3 regions of the Heyndrickxia sp. FSL K6-6286 genome follow, and region 1 is predicted to be linked to each of the others. Evidence: predicted binding sites of a transcription regulator. Region 1 holds the regulator's gene; each other region holds the start of a gene.

What was found. The regulator CtsR, encoded in region 1, represses protease genes until heat stress. The targets are predictions, from matches to a motif close to ATGGTCAATAAAGGTCAAACA.
Region 2: MHI39_RS17195 (ATP-dependent Clp protease ATP-binding subunit) is a predicted target of CtsR. The motif match lies at 2,439-2,459, and genes of this name have one in related genera.
Region 3: clpP (ATP-dependent Clp endopeptidase proteolytic subunit ClpP) is a predicted target of CtsR. The motif match lies at 3,502-3,522, and genes of this name have one in related genera.

Annotation. Positions count from the first base shown of each region.
Region 1 covers NZ_CP152029.1:97,672-103,557, forward strand. The annotation lists rRNA gene MHI39_RS00510 (23S ribosomal RNA) at 1-1,044, shown strand, start outside; rRNA gene rrf (5S ribosomal RNA) at 1,119-1,235, shown strand; gene MHI39_RS00520 (CtsR family transcriptional regulator) at 1,573-2,034, shown strand; gene MHI39_RS00525 (UvrB/UvrC motif-containing protein) at 2,051-2,599, shown strand; gene MHI39_RS00530 (protein arginine kinase) at 2,596-3,672, shown strand; gene clpC (ATP-dependent protease ATP-binding subunit ClpC) at 3,685-5,886, shown strand, end outside.
Region 2 covers NZ_CP152029.1:3,418,493-3,424,378, forward strand. The annotation lists gene MHI39_RS17180 (DUF2187 family protein) at 63-254, shown strand; gene MHI39_RS17185 (CPBP family intramembrane metalloprotease) at 563-1,174, shown strand; gene MHI39_RS17190 (hypothetical protein) at 1,277-2,323, opposite strand; gene MHI39_RS17195 (ATP-dependent Clp protease ATP-binding subunit) at 2,617-4,758, shown strand; gene MHI39_RS17200 (M3 family oligoendopeptidase) at 5,080-5,886, opposite strand, start outside.
Region 3 covers NZ_CP152029.1:1,329,304-1,335,189, reverse strand. The annotation lists gene gap (type I glyceraldehyde-3-phosphate dehydrogenase) at 1-169, opposite strand, end outside; gene MHI39_RS06580 (sugar-binding transcriptional regulator) at 236-1,261, opposite strand; gene MHI39_RS06575 (glutaredoxin family protein) at 1,407-1,643, opposite strand; gene rpoN (RNA polymerase factor sigma-54) at 1,660-3,003, opposite strand; tRNA gene MHI39_RS06565 (tRNA-Arg) at 3,310-3,381, shown strand; gene clpP (ATP-dependent Clp endopeptidase proteolytic subunit ClpP) at 3,637-4,230, shown strand; gene MHI39_RS06555 (HPr family phosphocarrier protein) at 4,325-4,579, opposite strand; gene whiA (DNA-binding protein WhiA) at 4,619-5,578, opposite strand; gene MHI39_RS06545 (YvcK family protein) at 5,637-5,886, opposite strand, start outside.

The DNA.
Region 1 (5,886 bases):
AGAGGTTAGTCGCAAGACGAAGCTTTGAATTGAAGCCCCAGTAAACGGCGGCCGTAACTATAACGGTCCTAAGGTAGCGAAATTCCTTGTCAGGTAAGTTCTGACCCGCACGAAAGGCGCAACGATCTGGGCACTGTCTCAACGAGAGACTCGGTGAAATTATAGTACCTGTGAAGATGCAGGTTACCCGCGACAGGACGGAAAGACCCCGTGGAGCTTTACTGCAGCTTGATATTGAATTTTGGTACAGCTTGTACAGGATAGGTAGGAGCCTTTGAAGCCGGAGCGCCAGCTTCGGTGGAGGCATCGGTGGGATACTACCCTGGCTGTATTGAAATTCTAACCCGCACCCCTGAATCGGGGTGGGAGACAGTGTCAGGCAGGCAGTTTGACTGGGGCGGTCGCCTCCTAAAAGGTAACGGAGGCGCCCAAAGGTTCCCTCAGAATGGTTGGAAATCATTCGCAGAGTGTAAAGGCACAAGGGAGCTTGACTGCGAGACCTACAAGTCGAGCAGGGACGAAAGTCGGGCTTAGTGATCCGGTGGTTCCGCATGGAAGGGCCATCGCTCAACGGATAAAAGCTACCCCGGGGATAACAGGCTTATCTCCCCCAAGAGTCCACATCGACGGGGAGGTTTGGCACCTCGATGTCGGCTCATCGCATCCTGGGGCTGTAGTCGGTCCCAAGGGTTGGGCTGTTCGCCCATTAAAGCGGTACGCGAGCTGGGTTCAGAACGTCGTGAGACAGTTCGGTCCCTATCCGTCGTGGGCGTAGGAAATTTGAGAGGAGCTGTCCTTAGTACGAGAGGACCGGGATGGACGCACCGCTGGTGTACCAGTTGTCTTGCCAAAGGCATCGCTGGGTAGCTATGTGCGGAAGGGATAAGTGCTGAAAGCATCTAAGCATGAAGCCCCCCTCAAGATGAGATTTCCCTTAGTTTATCTAAATAAGATCCCTGAAAGATGATCAGGTTGATAGGTTCGAGGTGGAAGTGTGGCGACACATGGAGCTGACGAATACTAATAGATCGAAGACTTAACCAAATAGATTTAAGGTTATGAACCGTTACTTCTTGATATATCTAGTTTTGAGGGAATAAGCCCTTAACAAAATATAGTCTGGTAATTATGGCAAGAAGGTCACACCCGTTCCCATCCCGAACACGGAAGTTAAGCTTCTTAGCGCCGATGGTAGTTGGGGGCTCTCCCCCTGCAAGAGTAGGACGTTGCCAGGCGATTTGAAACCACAGAATAATTTATTCTGTGGTTTTTTTATGTCATTTTTTAATAAAGCGAATAAAAAATATGGTTTTATTTCCTGCACATGTGGTAAAACTAATGAATATAATCATGTTGCGAATATATAAAGATTAGATAAAAATTGACTAGTATTTTTGGTAAACCTAGTAAAAACGAGTATACATTGACTGGTGCCCGCCTGTTCATTTATGTTAGACAGGGTGGAAATTTCAGTTATCACCACTGACTAAGTTGCTTGCGCTTTTCTGATACCTTCATGTATAATTAAAGTCAAATATAGTCAAAGTCAAGTCGTAGAAGGAGGTGGACTTGATGAAAAATATATCGGATATTATTGAAAGTTATCTTAAACAGGTTTTGGAAATGAATGGTAGTGAAATTGTGGAAATAAAAAGAAGTGAAATTGCCGATAAATTTCAATGTGTACCTTCCCAGATTAACTACGTAATCAATACCAGATTCACTATAGAAAGAGGATATGTAGTTGAAAGTAAAAGAGGTGGTGGAGGATATATTCGTATTATTAAGGTTAAACCTCACGATCAGGCACAATTAATTGATCATTTATTACTATTAGTAAAGTCCAGAGTATCCCAATCAAATGCTGAGGATGTGATTATTCGTTTGGTTGAAGAAGAAGTTATTTCGAAAAGAGAAGCGAAAATTATGTTAAGCGTAATGGACCGTTCAGTTCTTTATTTGGACCTTCCAGAAAGAGACCAATTAAGAGCTAGAATGTTAACGGCTATGCTAATGACTTTAAAATATAAATAATATAGAGGTGAGTAAAATGATTTGTCAGGAGTGTAATGAAAGACCGGCAACTCTTCATTTTACCAAAATTATTAATGGAGAAAAAACCGAATTCCATTACTGTGAGAAATGTGCACAGGAAAAAGGTGAGATGTTTATGTTTGAGGGGGAACCTGGATTCTCTATTAACAATATAATTGCAGGATTATTAAATTTTGATCCAGTTTTTCAACAAGCAAAACAAGGCACAATTCAAAAAAATGAAATTTTGCAATGTCCGAATTGTAAAATGACATTTAAACAATTTGTTAATATTGGACGCTTTGGTTGTTCCACATGTTATGAAACCTTTAATGAACGATTACATCCGATTATAAAAAGGCTTCATAGTGGAAATATCGAACACCATGGTAAAGTACCGAAAAGAATTGGAGGCGCTGTTCATATAAAGAGGCAAATCCAACAGTTAAAATTAGATTTACAGCAAGCAATAAATCATGAAGAATTCGAAAAGGCTGCTGATATTCGAGATCAAGTTCGAGCCTTAGAGAGTTCACTTCTGAATGATGGGAGGGAAACCTCATGAGTTTAGAAAAATTCATTAGTCAAGCAGTAAGTTCATGGATGAGTAAAGAGGGACCAGATTCTGATATTGTGCTAAGTTCAAGAATTCGATTAGCTCGAAACTTCAAGGACTATAAATTCCCGACATTGTTTAGTAATGAGGAAGCAAGAGAAATTATATCTAAAGTAGAATCAGTTTTACATACTGATTTCCATCTCGAAGGCAATCAAGTAGAATTACTTAAAATGGATCAGCTACAAGCTTTACAGAAGAAGGTGTTAGTCGAAAAACATCTTATTAGCCCGAATTTAGCAGATGATTCTTCACATGGTGCAGTGATTTTATCAGGTGAAGAGGATGTTAGTATAATGATTAATGAGGAAGACCATATACGGATACAATGCTTATTTCCTGGTCTACAACTAAAAGAAGCTTTAGATAAGGCAAATAAAATTGATGATTTAATGGAAGAACATATTGATTATGCATATAGTGAAAAGCTGGGATATTTGACAAGCTGTCCAACTAATGTCGGCACAGGATTAAGAGCATCAGTTATGGTTCACTTACCTGGACTTATCCTTACTCAACAAATGAATCGTATTATTCCTGCTATTAATCAATTAGGATTAGTGGTTCGTGGAATTTATGGAGAAGGCAGCGAGGCATTGGGTAATATTTTTCAAATTTCTAATCAAATTACATTAGGTAAATCTGAAACAGATATTGTCGAGGATTTAATTAGTGTTGTTCAACAGATCATTGCACAAGAAAGGTCCGCAAGAGAAGCATTGATTAAAACCTCTAACATACAATTAGAAGATAGAGTTTTCAGGTCTTATGGTGTATTGACCAATAGTAGAATAATTGAATCAAAGGAAGCGTCACAATGCTTGTCCGATGTTCGTTTAGGGATTGATACAGGCTATATCAAAAATGTATCTAAAAATATCTTAAATGAATTAATGATCTTTACACAACCAGGTTTTTTACAACAATATGCTGGTGGTCCATTGCGTCCCTATGAAAGAGATATTCGCAGAGCAACACTTATAAGAGAACGTTTAAAACTTGAAGAGATGAATAACGGCTAGGAGGAGATTAATATGATGTTTGGACGATTTACTGAAAGAGCACAAAAAGTATTAGCTTTATCTCAAGAAGAAGCCATTCGATTAAAGCATAATAATATCGGTACTGAACACATTCTTCTTGGATTAGTTCAAGAGGGTGAAGGAATTGCTGCAAAGGCATTATATGGACTTGGACTTAGTCCCGAAAAAATCCAAGTAGAGGTGGAAAACTTAATAGGAAAGGGCCAGGATTCTGGGCAAAATATTCATTATACACCACGTGCAAAAAAGGTCATTGAATTATCCATGGATGAAGCTCGAAAACTAGGTCATTCCTATGTTGGTACAGAGCACATTTTATTAGGTCTTATACGTGAGGGAGAAGGAGTCGCGGCTAGAGTACTGAATAATTTAGGTGTGAGCTTGAACAAAGCTAGACAACAGGTTCTTCAATTACTTGGAAGTAATGAAGCGGGAACCCATCAAGGAGGGAACACATCAAGTGCTAACACTCCTACCCTTGATAGCCTAGCACGTGACTTAACTGCTATTGCAAGAGAAGAAACACTAGATCCCGTTATCGGAAGAAGCAAAGAAATTCAGCGTGTAATTGAAGTACTAAGCAGACGAACAAAGAACAATCCAGTCCTTATTGGAGAACCTGGAGTTGGGAAAACAGCTATAGCAGAAGGGTTGGCACAGCAAATTGTTAATAATGAGGTGCCGGAGACGCTTCGCGATAAACGCGTAATGACTTTGGATATGGGAACAGTTGTTGCTGGGACAAAGTACCGTGGAGAGTTTGAGGATCGCTTGAAAAAGGTAATGGACGAAATCCGACAAGCTGGAAATATTATTTTATTTATCGATGAGCTTCATACTTTAATTGGTGCAGGTGGAGCAGAGGGAGCCATCGATGCTTCAAATATATTAAAGCCATCATTGGCACGTGGGGAGCTTCAATGTATTGGTGCAACAACATTGGATGAATATCGTAAATATATCGAAAAGGATGCAGCATTAGAACGAAGATTTCAACCAATTCAAGTAGATGAGCCTTCAACTGACGAGTCTATTCAAATATTAAAAGGATTAAGGGATCGATATGAAGCACATCACCGTGTATCTATTACAGATGATGCAATTGAGGCAGCTGTAAAACTATCTGATCGTTATATTTCTGATCGGTTTCTGCCAGATAAAGCAATTGATTTAATCGACGAAGCTGGTTCAAAAGTCCGTTTACGATCATTTACAACGCCACCAAATTTAAAAGAGCTTGAACTCAAATTGGAGGAAATCAGGAAGGAAAAAGACGCAGCTGTTCAAAGTCAAGAGTTCGAAAAAGCCGCATCTTTAAGGGATTCTGAACAACGTTTACGTGAAAAATTGGAAGAAACGAAAAAGACTTGGAAGGAAAAACAAGGCCAAGAAAATAGTGAAGTAACCGTTGAAGATATTGCAACAGTAGTTGCAAGTTGGACTGGAATTCCTGTTTCAAAGCTGGCGCAAACAGAAACGGAAAAGCTATTGAGATTAGAGGAAATTTTACATTCTCGCGTTATTGGACAGGAAGAGGCTGTTAAAGCTGTTTCAAAAGCTGTTCGCCGTGCAAGAGCGGGATTAAAAGATCCTAAACGCCCGATAGGATCGTTTATATTCTTAGGACCAACTGGCGTGGGTAAAACTGAGCTTGCAAGAGCATTAGCTGAATCAATGTTTGGTGATGAAGATGCAATGATCCGAATTGATATGTCGGAATACATGGAGAAGCATTCTACATCAAGACTTGTCGGATCACCTCCAGGTTATGTAGGATTTGAAGAAGGTGGACAATTAACAGAGAAGGTTCGTCGCAAGCCATATTCAGTCATTTTACTAGATGAGATTGAAAAGGCACATCCTGATGTATTTAACATCCTATTACAAGTTTTAGAGGATGGGCGACTAACTGATTCGAAGGGTCGTACTGTTGATTTTAGAAATACAGTATTAATCATGACTTCGAATGTAGGTGCAGAATCATTAAAAAGAAATAAATATGTCGGATTTAATATTCAAGATGGAAATCAAGACTATAAAGACATGAAGAGTAAAGTAATGGATGAATTAAAACGCGCGTTTCGTCCTGAGTTTTTAAACCGTATTGATGAAATTATTGTTTTCCATGCGTTAGAAAAGGAACACTTAAAGCATATCGTTTCACTACTATCAGAACAATTAGTGAAGCGATTG
Region 2 (5,886 bases), 2.0 Mb from region 1:
ACTGTAAATGAGATGATTGAAAATTTATAATTCATAATTTAATATGAACGGGGGACGTCAGAGTGAAAATAGCCGATGTAGGGAATGTAATTGAATTTAAAGACGGTTTACGTGGCGTTGTTGAAAAAGTAAATGAGAATTCAGTAATTGTTGATTTAACATATATGGATAATTATCGCGAACTTGAATTAGAGGAAAAAACGGTCGTTAACCATAAAAACTACACCGTCATCAAAGAATCTATAAATGCATAAAAACAAAAAAATTGGCTAGATTTAGCCAATTTTTTTGTGGAATGAAGGAAACTGACGGAATTCCCCCATTTTACTAGTTAAAACTTTACATAAGCAACAACCATGTTTGCAAAAAAGTAACTACATGGAAAGAGCCTTACTTTTAAATGACATTTTATTCATTCAAACAATGGACATTACATTTATAGCTTGTTTTTGATAAAATGTGTACATTGAAGTATTCTTATATAGAAAAGAACTATTGAATGGAGATTTATCCAAATCCCATGGTAGTCATGTATTGTTATGTCGAGGGGAGTTTCTAACATATGAAGCAAAGCGCAACAGATATAAGGCTTATAATAGGTATATTGTTAGCGCATATCTTATTATTTCTTACTTTTAATGACCGTTCAATTTTTTGGTACATATACACAGCCACCTCTTTACTATTAATTAGCTATTCAATTGTCAGTGATAAATCACATGATGAACAATCAAATGGGAAATATTTATTTCTCGGTATATTATCCGGAGTCGTATTGTATCTTGTGTTTTGGATTGGTGATTGGTTATTTTCACTCTTATCCTCTTATCTAGACAAACAAATAGGAAAGACTTATAAACTACTTTCACCCAAATATATATGGCATTATTTTGTGCTCGTATTCGTTTTGGCTCCTGGAGAAGAAATATTCTGGAGAGGCTTTGTCCAAAAAAGACTAATGTACCATATTCAAGGATGGTTACCTGTCCTTATAACAGCAATGTTAAATGCCTCTATTTTCATCTATTCAGAAAACATTATTTTAATCATAGCGGCATTGGTCGGTGGTATTTTTTGGGGTTCACTTTATTTGTGGAGAAAAAACATTCCACTTTTGGTCGTATCTCATGTCATATTTGATTTATTATTAATCATTGTCCTTCCACTCCACTAATATAGGCTGAAGATAAAAAGATTGTCATATGCTTATCATTTCACATGTATTCTACAATGATTGTGAAGTAATGGCACCAACTTTTTATCTGACAGCCTCATTTCATGCTTTCGTAAACTTATTTTCTCTTCGTATCCAAAGTAAAAAGATAAAAATTAAGCTAATATATCCAAATAACGGGTACAATAATGCTAAAAGTGTTCCATAATGCACTTTACTGATTAATGTAACAACTGCAATAATGATCATGTAGATCCATAACGATTTAATAGATAAATATTGCTGGATCTGCTGTCCAAGGCCATAAACATTTCCAATGATAGAGGTAAATATTTCTCCATAAATAATAGCAACATAGATATAATAAATACTTCCAAAAGTATTTTGAACAATAATAGCCATTGGAATTTCAAATTCAGCCACATTAGGTAAAGTAATGAGTGTAAAATGACTAGATAATAGGATTAGTGTTAATAAAACTCCGCCTATAATACCACCTATCCGAACTACCTTTTTATCATTTACCTCACTAGCAATTGGTACTAATACTGCTTGTGCGAGGATTAAATTTAAAGCAGCATACGAAAAAGGAGATAGAAATAATCTCCAACCATCTTCTACTTTAGGAATCATTAAAACTGATTCAAAAAAATTTGGAGTTAAGATTGACTTTGACATGACGATAAAATTAAAAATTATCATCATCGGCACAACAAAAGTATTAACAGCAAATACGCCTTTTGTACCAATTAACATGATAAAAATCGTTAAAAAAATAGTAAAATAGATACCAATATTTTTACTAATACCTAAATGTTCTTGAAACACCGCGCCTGCTCCAGAAAACATCACCCCGCATACTCCAAGTAACATCATCATCATAAATACATTCATAAACTTTGAAATGGTTCTACCAAATAAATATTCATTAAATTCTTCATATGATTTGGCTCTCAAATCAATGGCTATCAACATCATTTTTGTACCTAATGCGATAAATAGATAGCCTGCTAATAATATTGATATAATTCCAATAAACCCATAGCGTGAAAAAAACTCGACGATTTCTTTTCCTGTAGCAAATCCAGCTCCTATCACTGTTCCAACATAAACAGCAGCCACTTGTAAACCACCAATATATTTCTTCATTAATAATCCCCTCGCAATAAAGTCGCACTACTAATCCATATGTACAAGCATATTCAATTACGACAAGAAAAATATTTTTTGCAATAAACCCTTTAAACTCTTATAACTTTTTTATTTAGTCAAAAAAGGTCAAAAAAATATTTACAAATTTAAAAAATGGGTGTATGATAAATTCATAAGGTCAAAGATAGTCAAAATCAAACAACCTTATTTTCTTTTTATCTAATTAGTCAAAGATAGTCAAAATCAACTTTTATAACAATTGCATTGCTATTTCAAGGAGGAATGCTTTTATGAAATGTCAAAATTGTAATAATCGAAATGCTAATGTTCAACTAAGAGTAAATATAAATGGGCAAACTCAGGATCTACAATTATGTTCCGAATGCTATAAAAAAGAATTTGCGATGAATCATTCACCATTTGGTGGTTTTCCTTCAATGAATGATTTTGAACATTTATTTAAAGGGTATAGTCAAGGTGGATCATTGTCAGCGAATAATCAGGGGTTTAAACAACAAACTCAAAGTCAGGGCGGCAATGGTCATAATGGATTTTTAGATCAATTTGGACGCAACTTAACAAGCATAGCTAAAACAGGATTAATTGATCCGGTAATTGGGCGTGAAGAAGAAATCAATCGAGTGATTGAAATATTAAACCGCCGGAATAAAAACAATCCAGTTTTAATTGGTGAACCAGGTGTAGGTAAAACTGCAATAGCAGAGGGTCTTGCATTGAAAATAGTTGAAAAGGATGTACCAGCTAAACTAAGAAATAAAGAAGTCTACCTGCTTGACGTTGCCTCATTGGTAGCAAATACAGGAATTCGGGGACAATTTGAAGAAAGAATGAAGCAACTCATCACTGAATTACAAAATCGTAAAAATGTTCTTTTATTCATTGATGAAATTCATTTACTTGTTGGTGCAGGTTCTGCTGAAGGCTCCATGGATGCAGGAAATATTTTAAAACCAGCATTAGCAAGAGGTGAACTTCAAGTAATTGGGGCAACGACATTAAAAGAATATCGCCAAATCGAAAAAGATGCAGCACTAGAAAGACGCTTCCAACCAGTGCAAGTAAATGAACCTACAATTGAACAATCGATTAATATTTTAAATGGATTGAAAGAAAAGTATGAGAAATATCACCAAGTAAGTTACTCAGATGAAGCAATCAAAGCATGTGTCATTTTATCTAATCGATATATTCAAGATCGCTACCTACCAGACAAAGCAATCGATCTAATGGATGAAGCTGGCTCAAAATTAAACTTAACATTAGTGACTGGCAATGAAGAGGAACTTAAGCAACGTCTTACAGAAATTGAGCAAGAAAAACAAACTGCATTAGCCAAAGAAGATTATGAAACGGCTGCAACATTGCGTGATGAAGAAGAAAAATTAGAGCAAATGCTGCAAACTGAAAATAAACATAGTCAGCCTATAGTGGACATTACTCATATTCAAGCAATTATCGAGAAGAAAACTGGTATACCTGTTGGTAAATTGCAAGACAATGAGCAACAAAAAATGAAAAATATCGAAGAAAACTTAGCCAAAAAAGTAATCGGTCAAGATGAAGCGGTTAATAAAGTAGCTAAAGCGATCCGTCGCGGACGTGCAGGATTAAAATCAAAAACTCGTCCAATCGGTTCCTTCCTCTTCGTAGGTCCAACTGGGGTCGGTAAAACCGAACTTACAAAAACATTGGCAGAAGAATTATTTGGTACAAAGGATGCATTGATTCGACTCGACATGAGTGAGTATATGGAGAAGCATAGTGTGTCTAAATTAATCGGCTCTCCACCAGGATATGTTGGCCATGAAGAAGCAGGACAATTAACTGAAAAAGTTCGCAGAAATCCATATAGTATCATATTATTAGATGAGATTGAAAAAGCACATCCAGATGTGCAGCATATGTTCTTACAAATATTGGAGGACGGTCGTCTTACAGATAGTCAAGGACGTACGGTCAGCTTCAAGGATACAGTTATTATTATGACTAGTAATGCAGGAATCGGTTTTAAAGAAATTCATGTTGGCTTTGACCAAAGCAATGCTATTAAGGAAACAAGTATACTTGATTCACTCGGCAGCTTTTTCAAGCCAGAATTTCTCAATCGATTTGATAATATTATTGAATTTCAATCATTAGATAAAGTACATCTATTGAAAATCGTTGATTTAATGCTCAAAGAATTGAATGAAACATTATCTGAGCAACAACTTACACTTGAGGTAACAAATGAAGTAAAAGAAAAACTTGCAGAGTTAGGTTATCATCCAGCATTCGGTGCAAGACCTTTACGCCGAGTAATTCAAGAACAATTAGAGGATCGTATTGCTGACTTTATATTAGACCATGTAGATCAAAAAGAATTAATTGCAACGATCGTCGATGATCATATTCATGTTGAATCAAGATAATCTTACAAAAAGGAGAAAAGCGTCTATGCTTTTCTCCTTTTTTTATAATGGCTCTTTTCTCTAACATTGTTGCTTTTAAAGTAAAGTTATAACTATTAAATATCGACTGAGGATCGCTTCACGTATCAATTTACTGAGAAAGAGCTGTAATCTCCATAAAAACCGCTAGAATCCTTTATTGGGAGTAACAGCCGACAGGTGGGCTTTACAAAAGCAACAAACGATACGAAAACAGCCTTTATAATAAATTTTGCTACTTTATACAAATACTCCAAGTCCCTACTTGTTGAAACATTAAACAAGCATAACAAAATTTTTCACTTATAACTTTTTATCGTCTACTTGATCAAGCCATGTTTGGATTGTTCCTATCACGGACTGAACACAACCCTCTTCAAATGGGGAAATAAGGTTCGCTTCTTTTACTAGCTCTGTAAAAGATTTACTTCCACCTTGTTTACATAAATGAATATAGTCTTTCCATGCCTCTTCATGATTTTCTTGTGATTTTTTCCAGAATTGAAACGCACAAATTTGCGCTAGTGTATAGTCAATATAATAAAATGGTGATTCATAAATATGACCTTGTCTTTGCCAAAGTCCACCATTCTCTAAATAATCGAAACCATCATAATCACGATGTGGTAGGTACTTCTCTTCGATTTGTTTCCAAGCTTGCTTTCTTTCAGCAGGGGTAGCTTCAGGATTTTCATACACAAAGTGCTGGAATTCATCAACGGCTACACCATATGGTAAGAAGATTAATGCACTACTCAAATGGGCAAATTTATACTTATCTGTATCCTCTTTGAAGAATAATTCCATCCATGGATAAGTGAAAAATTCCATACTCATTGAATGAATTTCACATGCTTCATGTGTCGGCCAATTGTATTCAGGTATTTCAAAATGACGGCTAGAATAAACTTGGAAGGCATGCCCGGCTTCATGAGTTAACACGTCAATATCCCCAGATGTACCATTAAAGTTTGAAAAAATGTATGGTGCTTTATAGTTTTCAATATAAGTACAATATCCGCCACTTGCTTTCCCTTTCTTTGCTACTAGATCCATAAGATGATTATCATTCATAAATGTGAAGAATTCATCTGTTTCTTTTGATAGCTC
Region 3 (5,886 bases), 1.2 Mb from region 1:
CTTGCTCAAGTGTTCCATGAACAGTATCATATTTTAAAAGATGAGCGAGCATATTCGCATCTGTTAAATCATTAACAGCTACCACTTCAACCTCAGGATTATTTAATGCAGCACGAAATACATTACGACCAATACGACCAAAACCATTGATACCAACTTTTACAGTCATTTATATTTCCTCCTTAGGATATCTTTTATAATTTATATAATTTCAAAAAGAATCTTCCTTTTGAAACTAATAACCAATCATTTTTGTTGCAGCACCTTCATCGGTAATCAGGACAGTAGATTTTGTTGCACTTTTCATACAAGCTTTTATTGCTTTCGCTTTAGAAGATCCACCAGCCACGGCTATGACATGTTTTATTTTCTGTAAGTCTTGTAATTGAAGGCCAACAGTAGGTACTTTATGTACTACTTGACCAGCTTCATTGAAATAGTAACCGAAGGCTTCTCCAACCGCATGTCCATTTGTAATTAGTTTCATATCTTCTTCCTTTGTGTTTCTACGCTTAGCCATTACATTAGCATCTCCAATTCCATGTAAAACCATGTCTGCATTTTTAATTAAATGGAGTACCTCTTTTATAATGGGTTCTTTAATAAAGGACTGATATACTTCTTTACTTACTTGATCAGGAACATACAGGACACGGTGTTTTGCACCCGTGTTTTCCGCCATTTTGGCACATACAGAATTTGCCTCATTTTTGACATCTTCTCCAATTCCACCTCTAGCTGGTACGAAAACAGTATTGGAATCACCAATAAAATCAGCAGATATCATATCTGCGACAGCTGCCATTGTACTACCACCTGCAACAGCAATCGTATTTTTTCCTACAAGGCGCTTCTTCATTCTTTTTGCACATGCTCTACCAAGTTCCTGTTTTACCCAAGGGGTTTCATCACTATCGCCAGGGACAATAACCACTTCTTGAAGGTTCAATAATTCTTTTAGCTTTTCTTCCATCTCATTGATGCCTGAAATCTCTCTCATCATTCCAGATAGACCTTCGAGTACGGAAAGACCCTGTTCCGAAACAGACATTCCATTCGTTTTAATTGTAATGAGCTTTTGTTCATTGAGAAATTCTACTTCACTACGTAAAACGCGTTCCGAGAAGCCCAATACTTGTGCTAATGTTCTTCTTCCCACAGGCTCCATAAAATGAATAGAGCGAAGTATTTGGAAACGTTTTTGCATAACAGAGAGCATATCAGGTAATAATTTTTTTTGAAGCTCTATTAATGTATACATCGTTTTAATCCCTTCAAGAAATATCACGGGTCACTTATCGTCCCACGTAGACATATTATGTCCCGACTGATATAAAAAAAATTTACCCTTGCTACATTTTTTATTTTAGCAGGGTAAAAACAGGAATTCAACCAAATTGACTTATTTATTTTTTTAAATAGCTTTGTAAGGTAAAATAATCAATCTGGCCATATTGAATGATCTCATTATTCATTTCAATGACTGGAATCATTAAGCCGTACTTCTCGGTCAACTCATCACTTTCATCAATATTCTTCTCAATTATTTCAAAAGAAAATTCACTTTGTAAGATGGTCAATAATTGCATGGCTTCTTTACAAAGCTGGCATTGATTTCTTGTGTAAAATATTACTTGATTCATATCGATTCTCCTTATATTATGCAAATCGCTTTCTTTTTGAAGAGGATGGAATGTTTAATTGATCTCGATACTTTGCTACTGTTCTACGAGAGATGATGATCCCTTCATTTTTTAAATCATCTGCAATTCCTTGATCAGATAATGGTTTTAATTTATTTTCTTGTTCTATCAAATGGGATATGCGCATTTTAACTTGTTGAGCAGATGCCTGGTCCTCCTCATCAATTGAATTAGATTTCATTATACTAGTTGAGAAAAAGTACCGTAATTCATATGTCCCAAATGGTGTTTGAATAAATTTTTCTCTTACTGCCCGGCTAACTGTTGATTCATGCACATTAATTTCTTCAGATATCTCTTTCATCGTTAAAGGTTTTAAATATTCCGGTCCCTTTAAAAAGAAATCATACTGCTTTTGAATAATCGCCATTCCTACTTTCAAAAGTGTTTCTTTCCGTTGTTGAAGGCTTCTCATAATCCATTGATAATCTTGTGTTTTTTCCTTTAAAAAATGCTTCACTTGTTGATCTTTATAGGATGACATCATTTTATAATAGTCTTTTTGAAATTGCACATTTGGAAGATGTTTCTGGAACAGATCTAATTCGATCGTATCATTCTCAAGCGTTACAATTAAATCCGGCACGATATATTGCGCCTGTTCCGAGTGATAAGCTGCTCCTGGTCGTGGATTTAATGTTTTGATATAGTCAGCAGCCCATTGTATCTCATTAATTTCCACTCCAAGCTGTTTGGAAAGCGGTTTCCATTTTCGATCGGCAAACTCCAAAAAGTATTGAGTAAGAATGTCATAAACCAGGGTTGGGCAATCTTTTTTTTGATTAACCTGTAGTAATAAGCACTCCTGTAAATTTCGTGCACCGACTCCGACAGGTTCTAAACCATGTAGTATATCCAGGCAACGGTTCACAACTACCAGCTCTACATCATTCTTTTTAGCCACTTCCTCAATTGGAACAGTTAGATAACCATTTGAGTCAAGATTGTAAATGAGATAGGATAATACAGCTTTTTCACTATTTGTTAGCGTTTTCAAAGAAAGCTGCATAAATAAATAGTCTTGTATATTGATAGATGACTGAGAGATTTGATCAATCCATTGTTTATAGTCGCGCTCATTTTTGTATGATTTTCTCTTTTTGGATCCATCCGAATGCAAATCTATATATTTTACATTTGTATGCTCTAATTGTATCAAAGGATTTTCGATAGCCTTTTCTTCCAGAAAAGAGACTAGCTCTTGAGATGAGTATTGTAGAAGTTCGATAGCTTGTTTCAATTCTTGTGTCATTGTTAATTTCAAAGATTGTTGTTGATATAATCCGAATTGTAAATTCAAGCAATTCCCCTCCGTTTGTTCCTTTTTTATTATTTTACCTTACAATATATTCTCCGTACATAATAAATGTAAAATCCCTTCTTTATCATCTCTTTAGTTAAGGCTCTTTTAACTAATAACTATCGGCTGAAGACCACGAACTTTCTTCATTACACTGAGTAAGGTGGCGCAACCTCCATAGAAGGACCAAATTTGTGAAAAATAGATTAAGACGTAATACTGTATTTTAAATAGAAAGGGATGGAAAAAAGTGTTGCATTTTCAGTGTTTCTCATTTATAATTTTAATTCGTACGGTTCTAAACATGCCCTCGTGGTGCAACGGATAGCACGTGAGATTCCGGTTCTTAAAATGGGGGTTCGATTCCCTCCGAGGGCGTAAGAAACCTCTTGTTCTGATGAGAACAAGAGGTTTTTTTATATTTTCAAATGGTTTAAAAACTTTTAATTTGGTTAATATGTTTAGAGTGTAAAAAAGTTTATAAAATTAAAAGTGTATTGTTTGACCTTTATTGACCATCAGTGTATGATAACATTAAATAAGGAAAATTTTCCTTTAGGCTTTTAAATAAAAAATGCCTTGTAAAGAGAATTCAATCGGTGTATATACCGAATATGTTAAGGAGGAGCAAGTATGAACTTAATTCCTACAGTTATTGAACAAACGAATCGTGGAGAACGCGCATATGATATTTATTCAAGATTATTAAAGGATCGTATCATCATGCTTGGTAGTGCTATCGATGATAATGTAGCAAATTCAATTGTTGCACAGCTTTTATTTTTAGATGCAGAAAACCCAGGTAAGGATATTTCACTTTATATTAATAGCCCTGGTGGAAGTATCACGGCTGGTATGGCAATCTATGATACGATGCAATTTATTAAATCTGATGTTTCAACAATTTGTACTGGGATGGCTGCTTCCATGGGTGCTTTCTTACTAGCTGCAGGTGAAAAAGGAAAAAGATATGCACTTCCAAATAGTGAAGTTATGATTCACCAACCGCTTGGTGGTGCACAAGGACAGGCAACAGAAATTGAGATTGCTGCAAAGCGTATTTTGTTCTTACGTGAAAAATTAAATAAAATTTTAGCTGAACGTACAGGTCAGCCATTAGAAGTAATTGAAAAAGATACAGACCGCGATAACTTTATGACTGCTGAAAAGGCAAAAGAATATGGGTTAATTGATAGCATTATTACTCGTTCTGACGAAAGAAAATAAGATAAAAGAAAAAAGAACTGCTACCTATAAATAGGTAGCAGTTCTTTTTTACATACAGTTCTCCCCACTCTTAGTAGCCAGAAAGTTACGTGATTTATTCGTTCTCAACAAATTTAGCTAAGCTTTCAACAGCCTCTTTTTCATCGCTTCCACTAGCACTTAATGTAATAACGGAACCTACTCCTGCTGCTAAACTCATTAACCCCATAATACTTTTGGCATTTACCTTCTTGCCATCCTTCTCTAAGAAAATTTCCGCAGAATAACGATTTGCCTCCTGAACGAACAAGGCTGCTGGACGAGCTTGTAGGCCTGTTTTCAGTTTTATTTCTACTTGTTTCTCAACCATTCTTTCTTCTCCCTTCAATTATTTTTTATTTAACCTAATTTATTTTGAAATAGAATTTCTATCTAGTTCCCCTGCTCTGAGCTTGTCAGCGATTTCGTCAATTTTTCTTAATCGGTGATTGATACCGGACTTACTAATATTCCCTGATGAGACCATTTCGCCCAATTCCTTCAGTGTAACATCCTGGTAGGCAACCCGTAATTCAGCAATTTCACGTAGCTTATCTGGTAATATTTGAAGACCCACTGTTTCATCGATGAATCGAATATTTTCAACTTGGCGGAGAGCAGCTCCAATTGTTTTATTCAAATTGGCCGTTTCACAGTTCACTAGTCGATTGACCGAATTTCTCATATCCCGTACGATCCTAACATCTTCGAAGCGAAGTAATGAATTATGAGCACCAATGACATTTAAGAACTCTGTTATTTTTTCAGCTTCCTTTAAATAAGTAATAAATCCCTTTTTTCGTTCTAATGTTTTACTATTAAGATTGAAAAAGTTCATTAATTCACATAAAGAATCATTATGTTCCTTATACAATGAAAAAATCTCTAGATGATAAGAGGAAGTTTCAGGATTGTTTACTGAGCCTCCTGCAAGGAATGCACCACGTAAATAGGAACGTTTACAACATTTTTTCTTAATTAGAGCGGGTGAAATATTATGGATAAAAGTAAAACCTTCACCTAATATTTCTAAATCCTCTAGAATTTCCTTAGCTTTTGCTTTCATCCGAACAATGTAAACATTGTTTTTCTTTAAACGCATTTTTTTTCTAACTAATAATTCAACAGGAGTATCATATATGCGCTTTATTAGAGTATAAATCCTTCGAGCAATTGCTGCATTTTCCGTCTGAACATTCACGACCAAAATTCGATTGGAAAAGGATAATGATCCGTTCATACGAATCAATGCTGACAGCTCTGAGCGAACACAGCAATCTTTTACTTGTAAATTTGTTAATTCTTTTTTTGTTTCCGAAGCAAATGACATATTTTTATACCTCCAGTTGACCCTCGACTGAATGTTGTGGAGGGGGAAGCATTACCGTTCAGCTTCCACTCTTTATTTTTTCTTTTAATTGATCGTCAATCAAGGAATATATAATTTTAGCAACCTTTTCAGTATCATGACGTATATAGCCATTTTGGTAAGTTATAATTCGATCATAGAGAACTTCTAATCCCATTGTTTCAAGACGATCTACATCAAAAACAACTGGTTTTGCAAGCTCCTCTTTATATTTCTCCTGTATTTCTGGAGGTACCTCTTCGTTATTCACAAGTACAGTATCAATAAAT